2 linked regions of the Flavivirga spongiicola genome follow. Each later gene encodes a partner of the first gene's protein in a complex. Links are inferred from orthologs where the notes say so. Each region holds a gene or a part of one and is shown on either strand. Other genes may lie near its edges.

The links.
Region 2: rny (region 1) and Q4Q47_RS13160 share a complex: the UniProt entries of both Bacillus subtilis proteins name them as parts of the possible RNA degradosome complex. The link is inferred for Flavivirga spongiicola from one-to-one orthologs.

What each region holds. Positions count from the first base shown.
Region 1 is NZ_JAUOEO010000002.1:139,449-156,149, forward strand. The notes cover bases 8,605-11,514. They hold rny (ribonuclease Y), read left to right. Parts: upstream 8,605-9,227; coding sequence 9,228-10,802; downstream 10,803-11,514. Other genes in these bases: Q4Q47_RS20660 (hypothetical protein), read left to right, coding at 8,605-8,676; Q4Q47_RS20665 (cell division protein ZapA), read left to right, coding at 8,692-8,985; xerD (site-specific tyrosine recombinase XerD), read right to left, coding at 10,932-11,514. Also shown: Q4Q47_RS20625 (T9SS type A sorting domain-containing protein), read right to left, coding at 1-682; Q4Q47_RS20630 (hypothetical protein), read left to right, coding at 861-1,055; Q4Q47_RS20635 (Smr/MutS family protein), read left to right, coding at 1,058-1,621; Q4Q47_RS20640 (hypothetical protein), read right to left, coding at 1,614-2,546; Q4Q47_RS20645 (cysteine desulfurase family protein), read left to right, coding at 2,850-3,992; Q4Q47_RS20650 (TonB-dependent receptor), read right to left, coding at 4,035-6,497; Q4Q47_RS20655 (M23 family metallopeptidase), read right to left, coding at 6,511-8,196; more of Q4Q47_RS20660, read left to right, coding at 8,386-8,604; more of xerD, read right to left, coding at 11,515-11,828; Q4Q47_RS20685 (porin family protein), read left to right, coding at 12,414-12,926; Q4Q47_RS20690 (porin family protein), read left to right, coding at 13,079-13,609; Q4Q47_RS20695 (DUF3575 domain-containing protein), read left to right, coding at 13,778-14,329; aroQ (type II 3-dehydroquinate dehydratase), read left to right, coding at 14,712-15,125; lpdA (dihydrolipoyl dehydrogenase), read right to left, coding at 15,301-16,677. UniProt on the Bacillus subtilis protein: Endoribonuclease that initiates mRNA decay. Initiates the decay of all SAM-dependent riboswitches, such as yitJ riboswitch. Involved in processing of the gapA operon mRNA, it cleaves between cggR and gapA.
Region 2 is NZ_JAUOEO010000001.1:3,280,899-3,285,269, reverse strand. The notes cover bases 1-3,027. They hold Q4Q47_RS13160 (polyribonucleotide nucleotidyltransferase), read left to right. Parts: upstream 1-396; coding sequence 397-2,658; downstream 2,659-3,027. Other genes in these bases: Q4Q47_RS13155 (LA_2272 family surface repeat-containing protein), read right to left, coding at 2,726-3,027; rpsO (30S ribosomal protein S15), read left to right, coding at 1-177. Also shown: more of Q4Q47_RS13155, read right to left, coding at 3,028-3,436; Q4Q47_RS13150 (helix-turn-helix domain-containing protein), read left to right, coding at 3,554-4,371. UniProt on the Bacillus subtilis protein: Involved in mRNA degradation. Catalyzes the phosphorolysis of single-stranded polyribonucleotides processively in the 3'- to 5'-direction. Necessary for competence development in Bacillus subtilis.

The sequences.
Region 1 (16,701 bases):
CATTTTGTGGATCATGTATATAAGCCAAGGCATCCAAGGCAGAGGGATATGGATTGCCGACCAATGAAAGCTGGTTATTATCAACACTCACACTGATGGTACCATTATTGGGTTTTCCTCTAAAGTCGTATCGTTGTGCATCACCAGATCCAACAGTACCTTTCATGGTAAAGCCTTCCCCAGGATTTAAGCTGGTCGCACCCCGTACATGTTGCCATTCAGAATATTCATCAGAAGCAATATACTTCCAGATCCAGTAATCTTCAATGACCAATGGGCTGGACGTGCCATTATATCCAGGTAAATGGGTAACGGTAGCAGGTGTTGAGGTTATAAGGCCGGTCACATCATTAAGAAACGTCACACCAAAGGGGTTATTTACATTATTACTGGTTTTACTGCCAATAGGAGAGCACCAATAATTGTATTCGTATTCGCCTACATTGCCTTCCTGATAAACACTTAGTTCACCAACACCGGAGTTTCCGGTCACACCGGTACCTTGAATCACTTGTGCCTCATTGCGCAGATACATGCTGCTGTTAGTTTCATTTAGATTAATATCATCTTCAACAAAGACAACTTCATCATTTATAAAAACATAAGCATCATTTCTTACTGATAATTGTGAGAATGAAAAATTGCTTATTAATAGAAGAAAAAAAACAGATCTACTAAACATGGCTTAAATAGGTTATGTACATTTGGGATAGCAAATATATATATTTTTTTATAAAAATTGTTATTTCATCGATATAAAACGCTTTTAAGCGGAATAATCTTTAAATAATCACGATGAAATGATTATTTAAAATCTAATTTTTAATGTAATTTGCAGACTGTAAAAAGACATATTACTAATGAAGTATTTTAATTATATATTAATCATTTTAGGAGCTATTGTTGCCATATATGCAAAATCTGATACGGAGCAAAATGAATATATTTTAATAGGAGGTATTGTTATACTTATGATTGGAGTTTATAGAATATCTAGAGGCATACCAAGTAAGCAGGATAGAGAAGAAGAAGTTGATAATTCTGAAAACGACTAGTTATGTCTTTTAAATTAGGTGACTTTGTTTTGGTTATAGATGAAGATTTGTCTGGGGTTATAAAACAAATTTCAGGGAACACCATCTCAGTTGAAACAACAGACGGTTTTTTATTGGATTTTGAAAGTGATGAACTAGTTACAAATAAAGAAAGTAATACATTTAAAAAAGAACTGTTTTCGCAAAAAACGATTAGTGATATTGTTTCAGAAAAAGAACAGCTCTCAAAAAGGAAGCAAATTAAAACGAGAGCAAAAGATAGATATGAGCCTACTATGGAGGTTGATTTACATATTAATCAATTAGTTAGGTCACCAAAAAGCATGTCTAAATTCGATATATTGACACTGCAATTAGATACGGCTAAGCGTCAATTAGATTTTGCCATAGCTAAGCGTATTCAAAAGATGGTGTTTATTCACGGTGTCGGTGAAGGCGTTTTAAAAGTAGAATTAGAATATTTATTTGGACGCTATAATAATGTGAAATTCTATGAGGCCAATTACCAGAAATATGGATTAGGAGCTACTGAGGTATATATTTACCAGAATGTAGCGCCTAATTAAAAACGGGTGTTCCTTTTCTTGTTTTCTTGTCACTGGGTATTAAGCTACTATCCAAAATGCCAAAATCAAATACATCTAAAGATATTAATGTTAAATCAAAATTAGAAATAGTAAGCGTTACCGTATAAGTTTGAGAAATATTATGATCTCTGTATTCCGTAGCTGTTACAGTACTAGCCACATCTGGATTTAAATAATCAGCACCCACATCACTATTGGTAATATCGTTAGCAGGATTTTTATCTTGAGAGTCATTTTCTTCATCACGGGTATCAACACCATCACCATCATCGTCTTTATCTAAATAATCGGGAGTACCATTCCCATCGGTGTCTTGTGCATCACTTAGATCACCATCATCATTTGGGTCTGGAGCTTCATCCTTTGTTAAAATGTTATCACCATCATCGTCAGCGTCAATATAATTGGGTATACCGTCATTATCTGTATCATCATCTTCTAAATTTCCATTACTATTTATGTCCTCTAATTCGGCAGGAATACCATCATTGTCATCCTCCATTAAGGTCGTTTTAATTAAAGCATTACCACTAGTACTTTCAATATCTTGAATAATAGTTATATCAGAAAGAGGAACGTCGCTACAAAACAAACCGCTATTAGGTAAACTGGTGTTACTATAAGTTCTATAATTGAATGGATTGGTGCTGCTTAGATCGACCTCTTTTTCATAAATTTTAGTGACTTCATCAACTTCAAGAATTTCATTAAGAGTAAGCCCAGCAACTTTTAAAGATAAAGATTCAGACGGATCATCTTTAGTTTTATAAAAGACTAAATCTGTCGTTCCGCAAGCTTTAAAAGTTTCTCCAAAGTCCAATTCAACAGTAATAACATCACCATCGTCACAAGAGAATACATTTAATAAACATATAGATATTAAAACTAAAAATAATTTACGCATTGATTTTGGGTTTTAGGACAAAAATAAACGAATTGTTATTTATAACGTAGCTTATTGATAATAATTTTATTTCAAGTATTTTTGAACCTTGAAAGTTTATTAGTGAAACTCCATTTTGAAAAATTGCGTAGTAATGTCTTCAAAATTGGTAGTTGACTAATCCCGCTTCATGTGCTGAACTTGTTTCAGTATCTAGCGGGATCTTTGGATCTAGTCCCTGAAGCAAGCTTCAGAATTTTAAAAATTATTGGCTAACAGATTTTGTTAAGGCTTTTGTATTGAATTAATAAAATATCTTTATTTATGAAGCATGTATATTTTGATAATGCTGCGACCACTCAAATAAGAGACGAGGTGATAACTTCTATTACAGAAGTTATGAGGGAAAACTATGGAAATGCTTCGTCATCGCATAGTTTTGGAAGATCTTCTAAGTCATTAATTGAACAATCAAGAAAAACAATTGCGAGTTATTTAAATGTGTCTGCTGGAGAAATAGTGTTTACTTCTGGCGGTACTGAAGCAGATAATTTAGTATTGAGAAGTGCCGTTAGAGATTTAGGAGTTAAACATATTGTTACTTCAAAAATTGAGCATCATGCAGTTTTGCATACCATAGAACAACTTAAAAATGAGTATGGTATATCGGTTAGTTATGTTAATCTTGAAACTAATGGTCATATTGATTATTTGCATTTAGAAGCTTTGTTACAAACAGAAAGTAAAACACTTGTCAGTTTGATGCATATAAATAACGAAATAGGTAATATTTTGGATATTGAGCGCGTTGCCAATTTGTGTAAGGCTAATCATGTTTTATTTCATAGCGATGCTGTGCAATCTGTCGGGCATTATAAAATAGATTTACAAGAGGTACAAGTTGATTTTTTAGCAGCAAGTGCTCATAAGTTTCATGGACCAAAGGGAGTGGGGTTTGCATTTATTAGGAAGAACTCGGGTTTGCAACCTCTAATTTTAGGAGGGGAACAGGAGCGAGGACTTAGAGCAGGAACGGAAAGTGTACATAATATTACTGGTATAGAGGTAGCATTAAAAAGCACCCTTAACAATTTAAACAAAGAAGCTGACTATATTAAGAGCTTAAAACAATATTTTATTGATAAGATAGCAAAAGATATACCTAAAGCAATCTTTAACGGTTGCTCCGGGGATTTAGATATGAGCACCTATACACTTGTTAATATTTGCTTACCGATACCCCCAAAAAAGGCTGCTATTTTATTATTTCAATTAGATTTAAAGGGAATAGCATGTTCTAAAGGTAGTGCTTGTCAAAGTGGTAGCTCCCAAAATTCGCATGTCCTGACTGAAATTTTAAGTGATGCAGATTTACTTAAACCCTCCATTCGTTTTTCGTTTAGTATATATAATACAATGGAAGAAGTAGATTACGTGGTTGAAGTTTTAAAAGAATTTGTTGAATAGGACCAATTTGAGTGTAAAATGTCGCATGTCACCTCGTTCTTTTTAAAACTTCATGGTCGTCCTTACATTAAAAACCCTAGGTGTTAAATAATTAGGTATGGCATATTGACGTTTAGTGTATACATCTCTTACCCAGGTATTGGTAATAGAGTTTTGTACATCAAACATATTGTAAATTTCAAATCCGAAAGACAGCTCTTTAAAAGGTTTTTTCCAACCATTGTTAAATTGCTTTTTTGCATCAACAAGTACAAACTGTAAACCTAAATCGGCACGTTTGTATGCAGGTAATCTGTTTTGGTATTCGTAAGGATCTGCATAACTGGGAGATCCTCCTGGTAAACCCGTATTATAAACCAGGTTCAAATACATTTTCATGCTTGGCACGTTTGGTACATAATCTTGAAATAAGGCAGCAAATTTTAAACGTTGGTCTGTTGGTCTCGATATATATCCTCTATTATCTATATTTTCTTCTGTTTTTAAATATCCAAAACTAAACCATGATTCAGTGCCTGGAACAAACTCACCATTTAATCGCATATCCAATCCATAAGCATAAGCTTTGGCATTGTTACTTGCTCTATAGCGGATACGCACATTTTCTACAGTATAAGGGTTTACATCTGTCAAATTTTTATAATAAGCCTCAGTAGTTAGTTTAAAGGGTCTATCCCACATTTTAAAACTATAGTCGTTACCTAATACTAAATGAAATGATTGCTGTGCCTTTACATTAGACTGTACATTACCACTAGCATCACGAAGCTCTCTATAAAAAGGTGGTTGATAATACAAACCACCTGCAACTCTAAAAAGCATATCTTTTTCCCAATATGGTTTGATAGCAAATTGTGCTCTAGGGCTAAATACTGTTTGATTTGATGATGAAACACCATGATCTTTAACACGCCAGTTGTGCACTCTAACTCCTGCATTGTACCAAACGTCATTTGTTCCTATTTTTGAACGTTTGCTCCATTGCGCGTAAGCCTGTAATCTATTTATCTGTGTGTTGTTAGTAGTTCTTACGTTTTGAAATGCTTCTAGTGGACCATTATAAGGTATATATGGTTGTTCGTTTGTAGGGATTGTTTTAGGGGGTCTAATTGAGAATCCTGCAGAATCAATAATCTCCCATTCAATTAAGCGATCACGAATATCTTCATTTGTATATTTTACAGACCATTCAATTCTATGATCATTAATATTAAAATCACCTTTATGTTCTATGTTTGTTATTAGAGCATCTAAATCATTCCGTCCATGATTAAGCTGACCGCCAATACCTTGACTAAATTCAACTTCGCCTAGGTTTTCGTCACCGATATTTGTGTTTACTTCTCCTAATCTGTATTGTGCTAAAATATCAAAATACTCTTCTTCTGTGGTATGATAAGTAGAGGCAATTAGCTTAAGAGTTACATGGTCATTTGCAAAATAAGTTCCTTTAAAAGCACCAAAATAAGTTTGGTAGCGATCTTTTTCCTGGCCTTCGTAAAATACTAATAGGGCAATGGGATCACTTAAGGTTCCAAAATTAGTTTGTCTTGTTTGTGGCTCATAATTGTATTTGTTTATTGAAGCATTTCCTAAAAAACTTAAATGAAATTTATTTGAAAACTTATAAGTAAAATAGGCTTGAGCGTCTGCAAAAGTAGGATTGAAATTGGTTTCAGTTTCTTTCGCATTTACCAATAAACTATTATCACGATAACGAATTCCCGTAATTCCAGTAAATTTTGAATCTTTACTTATATTTTCAACAGAAAGGCTGCCCCCTAATAAACTTAAATCTGTATTTACTTCAAATTGATATGGTGTTTTGTACGTAATATCAAGTACAGAAGAAAGCTTGTCTCCATATTTCGCCTGAAATCCTCCAGCAGAAAAATCGACGTTTTGCACTAAATCTGTATTTACAAAACTCAAACCTTCTTGTTGCCCTGAACGCACTAAAAAGGGACGATAAACTTCTATATCGTTAACGTATACTAAGTTTTCGTCGTAATTACCACCACGTACTGAGTATTGTGTGCTTAATTCGTTATTATTACTTACTCCCGGGAGTGTTAATAATAAATTTTCTACTCCAGCGTTGGCCCCGGGAATTTTTCTAATGGTTTCGGGCTTTAAAGTAACAATACCTTCAACTTCTTTGCGTCTGTTGTTTGTTACAATAACAGTCGCTATTTGCTCAATAGAGGTGCTCATCACTGGGTTGAACTCGTATTCTTCTCCGCTTTTTAAATGAAAGGTACTGACAATTTTTTTATGTGAAAGATGCGTAAACTCTATAATAACATCTTGGTTTGCTTTGATTTTAAAAATATAAAAACCATTTGAGTTCGTTATGGCGCCACTAGTACCTGCATTAATGTTTACTTTTTCAACAGGACGATTATTTTCATCTAATATCACTCCTTTAATTGTTGCTGTTTGCGAGTAACTAATCGTAATTATGAAAAAAAATAAAATAGAGGTTCGTAATAGTTTTGCTTTCAAAAGAGTTTAAAGTTTATTTTCTGTAAAATAACGTTTCAAAAGTAGAATTATTTCCTACATTATCGGTAACTATTACTTTTAAATTATTCTTTGTGTCTGTAATTATACCATCATTAAAATCATGAGTAAGTATTTTTGTTTTATAATCGTACTCCATTAAAATCCATTTACCATTTATCGTGGCTCTATATTTAGAAATTCCGGACTGTTTATCATCAATTTTAATTTTTAAGTAACGATATTTACTTAACCATTGACCGCTTTTAAAATTAACAGGGGTAATAGTAGGTTTTATTGTATCTGAAGCAAGAGTGAAAGTACCAAGAGTTTTTGTTCTTGCTATTAAAAGATCTCCTTCTCTTTTAGTAGATGTATAAGCAGGTTGTTTTTTATAACCCAATAAACGTGCTATGTATAATTTAGATTTATCTTCATTAGTGTATGAGCTTACATCATAAGTTATATTGAATCTTTTCTTAGCAGCTATAACATTTTTATGTAAAGTAAGTGTATCGTTTTTCACTTCAAAGTCCATATAAAAATCATCATAAAAAGTGTCCTTGTAAAAATCAACAGAAACTTTTTCCTCTTTTAAACTAGTCGCTTTATTAGCTTTTATATGATAAGGTGTTGTTTGTTTTTTTTGTGGTTCAGAAATGCCATTTTTAGACCCTTTTATATTTATAGTGACCCATGCTTCATTGTTTTTATAATCGGCAACTCTAATTTTATAAACTGAATATGTGCTATCTTGTATAGGTAAATAGCCATTATTTATTATAGATTTATATAAACTTAATGGGGTATTTTTTTTAAATAATTTTTGAATCCGTTTTTTTTTTGTAGCATAATGCTCATAATCAATAAGCTGGTTGATGTGCTTAGTTTCACCAAATGAAAACTTTCTAAAATCTAATTCAAAGTTTCTTCTACCATTTAAAAAGGTTTGAATGTTGTATACGCCATTAGAGTTCGCTGCCAGATCCTGCCTGTCTATGGTTTCAATACCAAAACCAATATTTCCATAAGCTTCAATATTTTTTATTGTATAATCGCCATTTTTTAGTGGAATTAAGTGTAGTTTTTGTTTGGTATTAGATTTGTTTATAAACGAATTCTTATCCAAAGGATATGCATAAATCGATTTTATTATAGGGTTTGTAGAATCTTTTATATCAATACCAAAAAGCATAGGGTTGATGGGATGTTCCATTTTGTCGCGAATTTCATAATGTAAATGTGGACCTCCTGAACCTCCCGAATTTCCGCTATAAGCTATAAGACTATTTTTTGTTATTGGTAAAATTTCTGCACTAGGAAATAATTCAACCTCATACGTTTCTTTTTCATATTGATGTTTTTTAATATACGCTTGAATATCCGGGGCGAATTTCTGTAAATGTGCATAAACAGTTGTGTAGCCATTTGGGTGTGTTATGTACAATGCTTTTCCGTAACCATAATGAGAAACTTTTATTCGGCTTACATAGCCATTAGCAGATGCTTTTACTTTTAAACCAGTGCGTTGTTGTGTTTTTATATCTAAACCAGAATGAAAATGATTGGAACGTAATTCGGCAAACGTACCGGATAATATTAAAGGAACCTCTAAAGGACTATCAAAATAATCTTGTGGGTAATTATTTTGAGCATTTAAAAAAAAAGTGGATATAAAAAAAAGGGACAGTATGAATCGCATATAAAAGTATAATGGCTAAAATATTAATTTGAAATGAATATGCAAAGAATAAAACAATAATCGAACCATTGTTGAATCCATTCTTCTGATTTATGAGTAATATCAATAGATTTTAAAATTTTATGAGAAAACAATTGTAATTTATGGACAGGTATGTTAACTTTGTGTTATAAGTATTGAAATTTGTAAATGAGTAATATTGAAGATATTGTAGATTCTTTAGAAAACAAAATTAGTAAAGTATTACACAAATTAGAGCTTTTAAAACTTGCTAATTCCAAATTAAACGAAGAATTGGAAGTTTCGAAAAAAGAAATTCAAAACCAAAAATTGCATATTGCAAGTTGGGAAGAGAAATTTGAGGCTTTAAAATTAGCAAATACAATACTTGGTAGTGACGATAATAAAAGAGAAACTAAGCTTAAAATAAACGCACTAATAAGAGAAATAGACTATTGTATTGCTCAACTCTCAGATTAGTGTAACATAAATTCAATGCCAGAAAAGCTTAAAATAAAGCTATCTATAGCTAATAGAGTATATCCTTTAACGATTGAAGCAAATCAAGAAGAAGGATTGCGTAAAGCGGCTAAGAACATTGAAGCGATGATAAAGCAATTTGAGCAAAGTTATTCTGTTAGAGATAAACAAGATGTATTGGCCATGTGCGCGTTACAATTTGCATCTCAAGTAGAACAGGATTCAATTAATAAAGATAATGTAAATGAGCATGTAGAAGATAAGCTAAATGCGCTTAATGATTTATTACATTCTTATTTGATCTCTTAAACGTTCTTTAAAATAAACTAAAAAGTTACTGCCTACATTGGTTATTTTTTTTGATAAACTCAACGTTAATTCTTTAAAAAGGGTGAGTTTAAGTTGTAAAAGCATGCTGCTAGTACTGATTTATTTTAGATACTTGAGCAGACCCTTGATCAGCTTGTTAGCCCTAAACTTGTTTTTAAGGGGTTTATACAAAACTTTATACCAGTGTAGGCTTTTTTATATACAAAAACTAACTAAATACAATGGACAACTCAATTATATATGCAGTAGGAGGTGTTATTTTAGGACTCATCATAGGTTTTATTATAACAAAGAGGCTTGAAAAAAATAATGCTTCTAAACTTGTAAAAGAAGCAAAGAAAAATGCAGATCTAATTCTAAAAGAGGCTAAAAGTGAAGGAGAAAGGCTTAAAAAAGATAAAATTCTTCAAGCCAAAGAAAAATTTATAGAGCTCAAGTCTGAGCATGAAAAAGTTATCTTATCTAGAGATAAGAAAATGGCCGAAGCCGAAAAACGTACACGTGATAAAGAATCGCAAATATCAAACGAACTTTCAAAAGGGAAAAAACTTAATGAAAGTTTAGACGGTAAAATAAAGGGCTATAATCATAGACTTGATGTTCTTGAAAAAAGACAAGAGGAACTTGATAAGCTTCATAAAAATCAAGTGCAACAATTAGAGGTCATTTCGAGCCTTTCTGCAGAAGAAGCTAAAGAACAATTAGTAGAGTCTTTAAAAGGTGAAGCTAAAAATGATGCCATGGCTTACATTCAAAGCTCTTTAGAAGAGGCTAAATTAACGGCAGAACAAGAAGCAAAAAAAGTTATTATAAATACCATACAACGTATAGGAACAGAAGAAGCTGTTGATAACTGTGTGTCTGTATTCAATATAGAATCGGATGATGTTAAAGGGCGTATTATTGGTAGAGAAGGTCGGAACATTCGTGCTATTGAAGCTGCAACAGGTGTTGAGATTATAGTTGACGATACACCAGAAGCTATTATACTATCATGCTTTGATTCTGTAAGAAGAGAAATTGCACGTTTGTCATTACATAAATTAGTCACTGACGGTAGAATTCACCCTGCACGTATTGAAGAGATTGTAAAGAAAACTCAAAAACAAATAGAACAAGAAATTATTGAAGTTGGAAAACGTACAGTAATTGATCTTGGGATACATAATTTGAACCCAGAGCTTATTAAGATGGTGGGACGTATGAAATACCGTTCCTCTTATGGCCAAAACTTGTTACAGCACTCACGTGAAGTTGCAAAACTTTGTGGTGTTATGGCAGCAGAATTAGGACTCAACCCAAAACTTGCTAAACGCGCTGGATTATTACATGATATCGGAAAAGTGCCAGATGCGGAAGCAGATATGGAAACACCACACGCTATTCTTGGGATGCAATGGGCTGAAAAATTTGGTGAAAAAGCAGATGTATGTAACGCTATTGGAGCGCATCATGATGAAATTGAAATGAAATCTTTATTAGCTCCAATTATACAAGTTTGTGATGCCATTTCTGGAGCGCGTCCTGGAGCACGTCGTCAAGTACTCGATAGTTATATTCAACGTTTAAAAGATTTAGAAGATATTGCTTTTGGTTTTACAGGAGTTAAAAAAGCTTATGCTATTCAAGCAGGTAGAGAATTGAGGGTTATTGTTGAAAGTGAAAAAGTAGATGATCAAAAAGCAGCAGATTTATCGTTCAGTATATCACAAAAGGTGCAAACAGATATGACCTATCCAGGTCAAGTTAAAGTAACTGTAATTAGAGAAACCAGAGCAGTTAATATTGCTAAGTAATGTATTCCTGTGAAAACAGGAATCTCATGAACAATACCTAAATAGATTATAATAGTACATTATATTTAAGAATAAAAAATCCAGCAGAAGCTGGGTTTTTTATTCTTGCCAACAGCTAACAGCCAACAACTATTTCCTAGGATGATACTTTTCTACCACCTCGGTTAAGTGACTTTTATCTAAATGTACATATATTTCGGTAGTGGTTATACTTTCATGGCCAAGCATTAATTGTATAGACCTGAGATCTGCATCATTTTGTAATAAATGAGTAGCAAACGAATGTCTGAAAGTATGTGGAGAGATATTTTTTTTGAGTCCGATTTTCTCTGCCAAACGCTTAATAATGGTAAAAATCATTGCTCTGGTAAGTTGTTTGCCTCTTCTGTTTAAAAAGAGTGTGTCTTCGTAGCCAGCTTGAATATTTAAATGATTTCGGATTTCTTTTCTATATATGTTAATATATTTTTGAGTGATATCTATAATTGGCACAAAGCGTTGTTTGTCACCTTTACCAGTAACTTTTATAAAGCCTTCATCAAAAAACAAATCAGAAATCTTAAGATTAATGAGCTCGCTGACTCGCAACCCACACCCATAAAGTGTTTCTAACATAGCACGATTGCGTTCTCCTTCAGGTTTACTTAAATCTATAGCATTTATAATAATATCAATTTCTTCTTCACTTAACGTATCAGGTAACTTTCTACCAATTTTTGGTGATTCAATAAGTTCTAAGGGGTTAGAAGTCATATAATCCTCAAAGATTAAATAGCTAAAAAAACTGCGTAAACCAGAAATTAAGCGCGATTGTGAACGAGCATTGACGCTTTTAGCTACTTCATATATAAACCCCTGAACTACTTCTTTAGTAATCGTAATTGGAGATTCACTGATCTCATGATTTTCTAAATAGTTAATTAGCTTTTTAACATCACGTGAATAGTTTTCTATGGAATTTTCTGATAGACCTCTCTCAATTTTTAGATACAATTTATAGTCTTTAAGTGCGTGCTCCCATTTCATATTTTGTAAAAATAAAGTAAATCTTTGGATTTCTACTTTTGTAAATTGAATAAAGAATTACATGCATTTTTGTTTAATCATATCATTATCAGTCTTTTTGATGGATGTTAAATAAATTTATTATTTTGTTGACAGTGTAAATTGTCAAAAACCATTTTAAAGCAATTATCAATGAAGGTATTCCTATTGGTAATGTTGGAGATTTGATCACTTTTGCAATAACTGTTGATTTGGGATATATATTAGAGATGTTTGATGTAGGTGTCTAAACAGGTCACACTAATTATTTTAATTTTAGATTAAATACTAATGAGTAATAAAGAAGGAACTAAACATTTCCTTTTTATTTTGTTTGCCTAAAAAAGCATATTTATAGATGATTTTTCTTTTTCTTATACCCGAATCATAGTAATTTCGTAAGTTTATTACTTCATAATTTGTAAAAATAAAAATACGCATATTCTTGTAAATCCGATAAAAAGCATATTAAATCGTCTAAACACTGTTTTTTTACAAATTTCTTTTTACGATAAATAAAAATGAGTTTTATTTGTCCCAATCAAAAATTAAAAACAATTTTATCTTATGAAGAAATTACTACTTTGTGCTGCTGTTGCAGTATTTGGATTATCAAGCATGAATGCTCAAGAAACAAAATTTGGTGTTAAAGCAGGTATTGATGCTGCATCACAAAAATTAAAAGGAGGAATAGTCAGTGTTACCGTTTCTGAGACGGGATTTTATGTAGGTGCTTTTGCTGAAATTGGAATTTCAGATGCTTTTAGTTTTCAACCAGAAGTTCTTTATGTTGCAGTAGACAATTTAGATCAAATAGCTATTCCACTTATGGCGAAATTTGGAGTCTCTGAAAAATTAGATGTACTTGCCGGACCAGCTTTAGGTATTTTACTTGATACTGCTGATGGAGTAAAGTCTTTTAATTACGGTATTGAAGCAGGAGCTGCTTATGATATTACTGAAGAACTATTTGTTGAAGCCAGATACAATATTGGTTTAGCTAATTTAATTGAAAATGCGCCTAGCGGAACTTCTACTAAATTAAGCGGATTTTTTGTTGGTTTAGGATATAGATTCTAATTAGAAAATAAACTATATATTATTTAAAGGAAGCCCTAAACGGCTTCCTTTTTTATGCTATAAATTATAGAAATAACTAAGTAATATAAAACTTAATTAAAATATCTACGTTAGTTATATTCAAATTAAAAATCAATTAAACCAAATTTATTATGAAAAGAACATTATTATGTACTGTTATTGTATTATTTGGGCTGTTAAACATAAATGCTCAAGAAATTCAATTTGGAGGAAAAGCAGGCGTAAGTTTTGCGTCATTAAAAGTTAAAAATCAAACGTTCAGTATAACAAATTCTGAAACCGGATTTTATGTAGGTGGGTTTGCAGAGATTGGAGTTTTTGATGGGCTTACTTTTAGACCTGAACTACTTTATATTGCAGTAGAAGACTTAAATCAGATAAGTATTCCACTTATGGTTAAATATGAAGTGTCTGATGTGTTTAATATACTTGCAGGCCCAAGTTTTGGTTACTTACTTGATGTTAATGATGGATTTAAGTCTTTTAATTACGGAATTGAAATAGGTGCTGCTTACGATATTTATATTAATAGGAGTGTGGATGGGCTATTTGTAGAAGCTAGATATAATTTTGGTTTAGCTAATTTAATTGAAGATGCACCTAGTGGAATTACCAGAAAATTAAGTAGTCTTTTTGTTGGTTTAGGATATAGGTTTAAATAGAACTTACTGCATATTGTTTATTAAGGAGCCAATAGGCTTCTTTTTTTTTAGGTTATAAATCTGGCAATCAATTGGTAAGAAAAAAACACTTAATATCTTATGTTTTATTTAACATTTGTGGCACCAATTTTGATTTCAACCTGCAAATCAATAAAACTAAAATCTATTATGAAAAAATTATTATTATGTGCTGCTATTGCAGTATTTACATTATCAAACGTTAATGCTCAGGAGAATGTAATCAAAGTGAACCCTTTAGCTGTTTTAGGAGGTACGGACCTGGTCTCTTATGAGAGAGTTTTAGGTGAACACACTTCTGGTATCATTAGTGCCGCTATTGGAGGTTTTAAACTTGGAGATATAAAATATTCTTCATTTGGAGCTGGGCTTCAGTACAGATATTATTTTGACGATGTACTTGATGGATGGTATGGAGGCGCTGTTGTTTCATATCAAAATGGTAAAACAGAAATTGAAGATGGTTTCTTTGGTGGTGGTTCTAATGATGAAGAGTTTGACTTTACTGCCATTGGTGGTGGTTTAAAAGTTGGACACCAATGGGTTTGGGATAGTGGATTCTCTTTAGATTTAAATATCGGAGCTAGTTATAAGTCATTTGACTATGATTTTACAGATGGTACATCAACATCAACACAAGATTTATTTAAAGCTAGTGGAACGTTACCAACTTTTGGGTTTGGTTTGGGTTATGCCTGGTAGTAAACAAAATGAGTATAAAAAACCGAAGCTTAATACTTCGGTTTTTTTATGCCCAATTTTTTAATCGAAAAGAATTCCCTGAGGCGGAGCCTCGAGCCTGCCTGCCGGCAAAGGCAGGGTTTCCGTAGAAATTGTCATTCCCGTCATGAATTCATTATTCTAAAATAGAAAGCAATGAATAAAACGGGAAATGCAAAGCATTCACGATTTTCTATTTAATGAAATAAAATGCATGAGTAATCTAAATAAAAGAATTTCGATTTTTTGACCAGAAAAATAAAAACCTGTGCTCAACTTGATTGGGTATAAAACAAGCGAAATACCTCTATAACCTTGCTTTGAGGATAGTTCGTTTCAAGAAATTTTTTATTATTTTTACTTCATGAAGAAATTGATAATAATTAACGGTCCAAATCTAAACTTGCTAGGAAAAAGAGAACCTAATATTTATGGAAGTTTATCATTTACTGAGTTTTTGGAACAAGTTAAACAAAAATATACTCATGTAGAGATTGATTATTTTCAATCTAATATTGAAGGAGAGCTCATTGATAAATTACATGAAGTTGGTTTTAACCATGATGGCATTATTTTAAATGCCGCTGCTTATACACATACATCTGTCGGCATTGGTGATGCGATTAAAGCCATAGACACTCCTGTGGTAGAAGTACACATCTCAAATACTTTTAATAGAGAAGAGTTTAGACATCAATCCTATATTTCTCCTAATGCCAGAGGCGTTATTCTTGGTTTTGGCTTACAAAGTTATGAATTAGCTATTCAGAGTTTTTAGAAAGCCCCACCTAGCCTCCCCGAAGGGGAGGAACGCTTACTCAAAACTATAATAATAAAAATGCGATTCTTAAATGTTTAAGAATCGCATTTTTATTATTTTACACTATAATTATAATCGTGCCCTATTCAACCGAGTGAAAGTTCCTCCCCCTTTGGGGAGGCTAGGTGGGGCATTATAAATGAATCACTTCATCATAAGCATCTGCAACCGCCTCCATAACAGCTTCACTCATAGTTGGGTGTGGATGTACTGCTTTTAACACTTCGTGCCCAGTAGTTTCTAGTTTTCTACCTAAAACAGCTTCGGCAATCATGTCGGTAACACCAGCGCCAATCATATGGCAACCTAGCCATTCTCCATATTTTGCATCAAAAATCACTTTTACAAAGCCATCTTTATTTCCACCTGCACTGGCTTTACCAGAAGCTGAGAATGGGAATTTTCCAACTTTAATATCTAAGCCTTTTTCTTTAGCTTGTTTCTCGGTTAAACCTACACTGGCAATTTCTGGTGAACAATAGGTACAACCAGGAATATTTCCATAATCTAAAGCCTCTACATGTTGTCCCGCTAATTTTTCAACACATAATATACCCTCAGCAGAAGCGACATGTGCCAAAGCTTGGCCAGGAGTCACATCACCAATGGCATAATAGCCTGGGATATTAGTTTGATAAAAATCGTTAACAATAATCTTGTCTCTATCTATAACGATACCTACATCTTCTAGTCCAATATTTTCAATATTTGATTTTATACCAACAGCAGATAGAATAATGTCAGCTTCAAGAACTTCTTCTCCTTTTTTAGTCTTTACCGTAGCTTTGACACCTTTTCCAGAAGTATCAACAGAAGTCACTTCGGCAGAAGTCATAATTTTTATACCACTTTTCTTAAACGAACGTTCTAATTGCTTAGAAACCTCCTCGTCTTCAACAGGTACTACATTAGGTAAATATTCAACAACGGTCACCTCAGTTCCCATAGAATTATAAAAATATGCAAACTCAACACCAATAGCACCAGAACCAACAACGATCATCTTCTTTGGCTGTTTTGGTAAACTCATAGCTTCTCTATAACCAATTACCTTTTTCCCGTCTTGTGGTAAACTTGGTAATTCGCGAGATCGAGCGCCTGTTGCAATAATTATATTATCAGCGCTATATTCTGTTCCGTCAACATCAACCTTTTTCCCAGGTTTAAGTTTTCCAAAACCATTAATAACGTCAATTTTATTTTTTTTCATTAAAAACTCAATACCCTTACTCATGCCATCTGCAACACCACGACTACGTTTTATAACGGCATCAAAATCTTTATCGAAATCTTTAACAGTAAGCCCATAATCTCCTGCATGCTTAAGATATTCAAATACCTGGGCAGATTTTAATAACGCTTTTGTTGGGATACAACCCCAATTTAAGCATATACCACCAAGATTTTCTTTTTCAATAATAGCAGTTTTAAAACCTAATTGTGACGCTCTAATAGCAGTAACATAGCCCCCTGGGCCGCTACCAAGAACAATAATATCGTATTTACTCATGTGTGATTTTTTAGGCTACAAATT
Region 2 (4,371 bases), on another replicon or contig:
TTCACTTACAGAATTAATCACTTAACAGAGCACTTAAAAAACAATCGTAAAGATTTTAATACAGAGCGTTCGTTAGTAAAATTAGTGGGAAAGCGTCGTGCTTTACTAGATTACTTAACTAAGAAAGATATCTTAAGATATCGTGCCATAGTAAAAGAATTAGGATTAAGAAAATAATTAAAAGAGGCTTAACAGCCTCTTTTTTGTTTTTGCGCAGCTGTCTCTAGCCAAAAAATAAAGTGATGCGCAAATAATATAACTCGGACGAAGAGTATAAATTACGTAATTATATGATTAAGCAGATCCTGAAATGAGTTCAGGACACATAGTTTTTCATTGGTCACACAACAACTACAACAACACAACGACCATTGTTTAATTAGAATTAAAAAATTTATGATTCCACAAGTTTTTAGAGAGGTCATAGACCTAGGTAACGGTAGAGAAATTTCTATCGAAACTGGAAAATTAGCAAAACAAGCGCATGGTAGCGTTGTTGTGCAATCTGGAAAATGTATGCTTTTGTGTACAGTTGTTTCCAATTACAAACAGTCAGATGTTGACTTCTTACCATTAACAGTTGACTATAGAGAAAAATTTGCTGCGGCAGGACGTTATCCTGGAGGTTTCTTTAAAAGAGAAGCAAGACCTAGTGATGGTGAAGTATTAACAATGCGTCTTGTAGACCGTGTTTTACGTCCATTATTCCCAAAAGATTATCATAGTGAAACTCAGGTGATGATTCAGTTAATGTCTCATGATGATGATGTTATGCCAGATGCCATGGCTGGATTAGCGGCTTCTGCTGCTATTCAACTATCAGATTTCCCTTTTGAATGTGCTATTTCTGAAGCCAGAGTTGGTCGTGTAAACGGCGAATTCGTAATCAACCCAACACGTTCTCAGTTATTAGAGTCTGACATTGATATGATGATTGGTGCCTCGGCTGATTCTGTAATGATGGTTGAAGGTGAAATGGATGAGATTTCTGAGGAAGAAATGACTGAAGCTATCAAATTTGCACACGAAGCTATTAAAGTACAATGTGCTGCACAAGTTGCTTTAGCTGAAGCATTCGGAAAAAAAGAAGTTCGCGAGTACGAACCTGAACGTGAAGATACCGATTTAGCTCAAAAAATTCATGATATGGCATACGACAAAGTATATGCTGTAGCAAAAGCAGGTTCTGCTAAACATGAAAGAGGCGCTGCATTTGCAGAAATCAAAGAAGAAATAAAAGCGACTTTCTCTGAAGAAGAATTAGAAGATATTGGAGGTTTAATATCTAAATATTACAGTAAAGCTGAAAAAGCGGCTGTTAGAGATTTAACTTTAAACGAAGGTTTACGTTTAGATGGTCGTAAGACTGATGAAATTAGACCTATTTGGTGTGAGATTGATTATTTACCATCAACTCATGGTTCTGCAATCTTTACTCGTGGAGAAACTCAAGCATTAGCAACAGTTACTTTAGGAACATCTAGAGAAGCGAATCAAATAGATATGCCATCTTTTGAAGGAGAAGAACGTTTCTATTTACATTATAACTTCCCTCCTTTTTCAACAGGAGAGGCCAGACCAATTCGTGGGACATCTCGTCGTGAAGTAGGACATGGTAATTTAGCACAACGTGCTTTAAAAGGTATGGTTCCTGAAGATTGCCCTTATACAGTTCGTGTTGTTTCTGAAGTATTAGAAAGTAACGGTTCGTCTTCTATGGCAACGGTTTGTTCTGGTACTATGGCACTTATGGATGCTGGTGTTCAATTAAAGAAACCTGTTTCTGGTATTGCCATGGGATTAATTTCTGATGTAGATTCTGGAAAGTATGCGGTTCTATCTGATATTTTAGGTGATGAAGATCACTTAGGGGATATGGATTTTAAAGTAACTGGTACTGCCGATGGTATTACAGCTTGTCAAATGGATATAAAAGTAAAAGGATTGTCTTATGAAATTCTTGTAAATGCTTTAAATCAAGCTCGTGACGGTCGTTTGCATATTTTAGACAAATTAACTGATACTATCGCTGCTCCTGCAGAAGATGTGAAACCGCACTCTCCAAAAATGGTAACCAGAAGAATTCCTAACGAATTTATTGGTGCATTAATTGGTCCTGGTGGAAAAGTAATTCAAGAATTACAAAAAGAAACAGGAACAACGATCGTTATTAATGAAGATCCAGTTACCGAAGAAGGTATTGTTGAAGTTCTAGGTGTTGGTAACGAAGGTATCGATGCTGTTTTAGCAAAAATAGATTCATTAATGTTTAAACCAGAAGTTGGTAGCGTTTACGAAGTAAAAGTTATTAAAATGCTTGATTTTGGAGCCGTTGTAGAATACATGGATGCTCCTGGAAATGAAGTATTATTACACGTGAGCGAATTAGCTTGGGAACGTACAGAAAATGTATCTGACGTTGTAAACATGGGAGACGTTTTTGATGTGAAGTATTTTGGAGTTGATTCAAGAACGCGCAAAGAAAAAGTATCTCGTAAAGCTATTTTACCAAAACCGGAAGGTTATGTAGCAAGACCACCAAGAGAAAGTAATGGACGTGATAGCAGAGGTGGGCGTGATAACAGAGGTAGAGACAATCGAGGACGTGATAACCGTCGTGATGACAGAAAACCTAGAGAAGATAAAAAAGAAGGTTAATTAATTTAACACCTTTATAATCTACAAACTTAAAACCTCTCAATTTAAATTGAGAGGTTTTTTTTTCTCAACTTTTAAACTGCCAATTAATTATAGGAAATGAGCGCTTGTCATTTTTATTCCATATACCCAATTGAATGCCTCTAAAGTTTTTTGCTTTATTAAAAACACCAATTTGTACTCCTCTACCTTTTTCATATATGTAATTCTCAGCGGCAATTTGCATACCATTAAAACGTCTTGCTACGTTATTCCAAACACTTGCAATCATAATACCATTACCTTGATAAACTTGATTGCCTCCAAAACTGGCTACAATTCCATTTGCTCTTTCAATTGAATTAGTAAGTCCTGCTATAGAGACACCGTTATTCTTTCTGCTGTAATGCATAAAACCTGTTAAAGAGATACCATAAGAATCAATACCTTCAAAAGTTCCAGTCGAAATATTTAGACCATAAATTTGTTGTGTCACACTAGTGTTTTCCATATGCTTTTTATAGGCAACTTCATTTGTAGAGATAGGTGTTCTTGGAGCAAGAAAATAAAAGGGAGATAAAGGAAATATTTCAATTCGAATGCCAAACGTTCTTGTAAGTTTATGTTTATTATTATAATCCGTTGGAAAAGCACCTAAAGACACTCCTACTATATCGGTGTTCATACTATGAGTTGTCCAAATAGGGCCTCTTAATTTTCGGTTTACAATTGAGTCGTTTTGGCCAACAACACTTAAATTAACTAATAATATAGTAATAATGCATATTAATTTTCTCATAATTATAATTTTTAAATTCAGTCCAAAACTATTGCTATAATCACATATTTAATTGCTTAAAATGCAAGATAAAATATTATTATTTGTGATTATCACAAATAACAAATACATTTGAAAATGTATCAGATCGTTTTTATTCAGAATTTAAAACAGGAATTACCCAAAGGCACTTCAACTATTGAAGCTATTTCTACTGCTTTAGATATTAGCTATGACGCTGCACATAGGCGGGTGAGTTTAAAAAGTAAATTCTCTATTGAGGAAACCATTGTTTTGGCTAAATATTATAACATATCCTTAGACCGCTTGTTTGAAATCACAAACGCGGAGTTTGTGACAATTGAAAAGACAAAACATATCGAAACAGAATCCGAACTTCAATGCTACTTTGACGATTCTTACAATTCACTTTATCCCTTATTAAAACAAAAGGAAGGTCGTATTATATATTCAGCAAAAGATATTCCTTTATTTTATAATTTAAATGGTGATAAATTAAGTCAGTTTAAATATTATGTTTGGCTCAAATTATTAAATCCAAAATTAGCAACTAAAAGCTTCGAAAATTTTGCACCAAGCCCTGCTTTAATTGAAGCTGGAAAAAAATTAGGCAGTCTTTATTATAATTTGAATACCATTGAGATATGGGATATCACTTCGGTTAATAGTACATTAAAGCAGATTCATTTTTACTACCAGGCTGGACAGGTAAAAACGGAAAATGCTTTACAAATCTGTCAACTATTAAAACAATTAATCAAAGATATTTCTGTTAAACTAATTAATAAAAATCTTAAATTCAAGCTGTACTACAATGAGTTGCATTTAATGAATAATAATGTTTTAGTGAGCACTCCGGATGCTCAAATGCTATATGTGCCTTTTACTTTATTGTCTTATTACAAAACGGCAGATAAACATACATGTAATGAGGC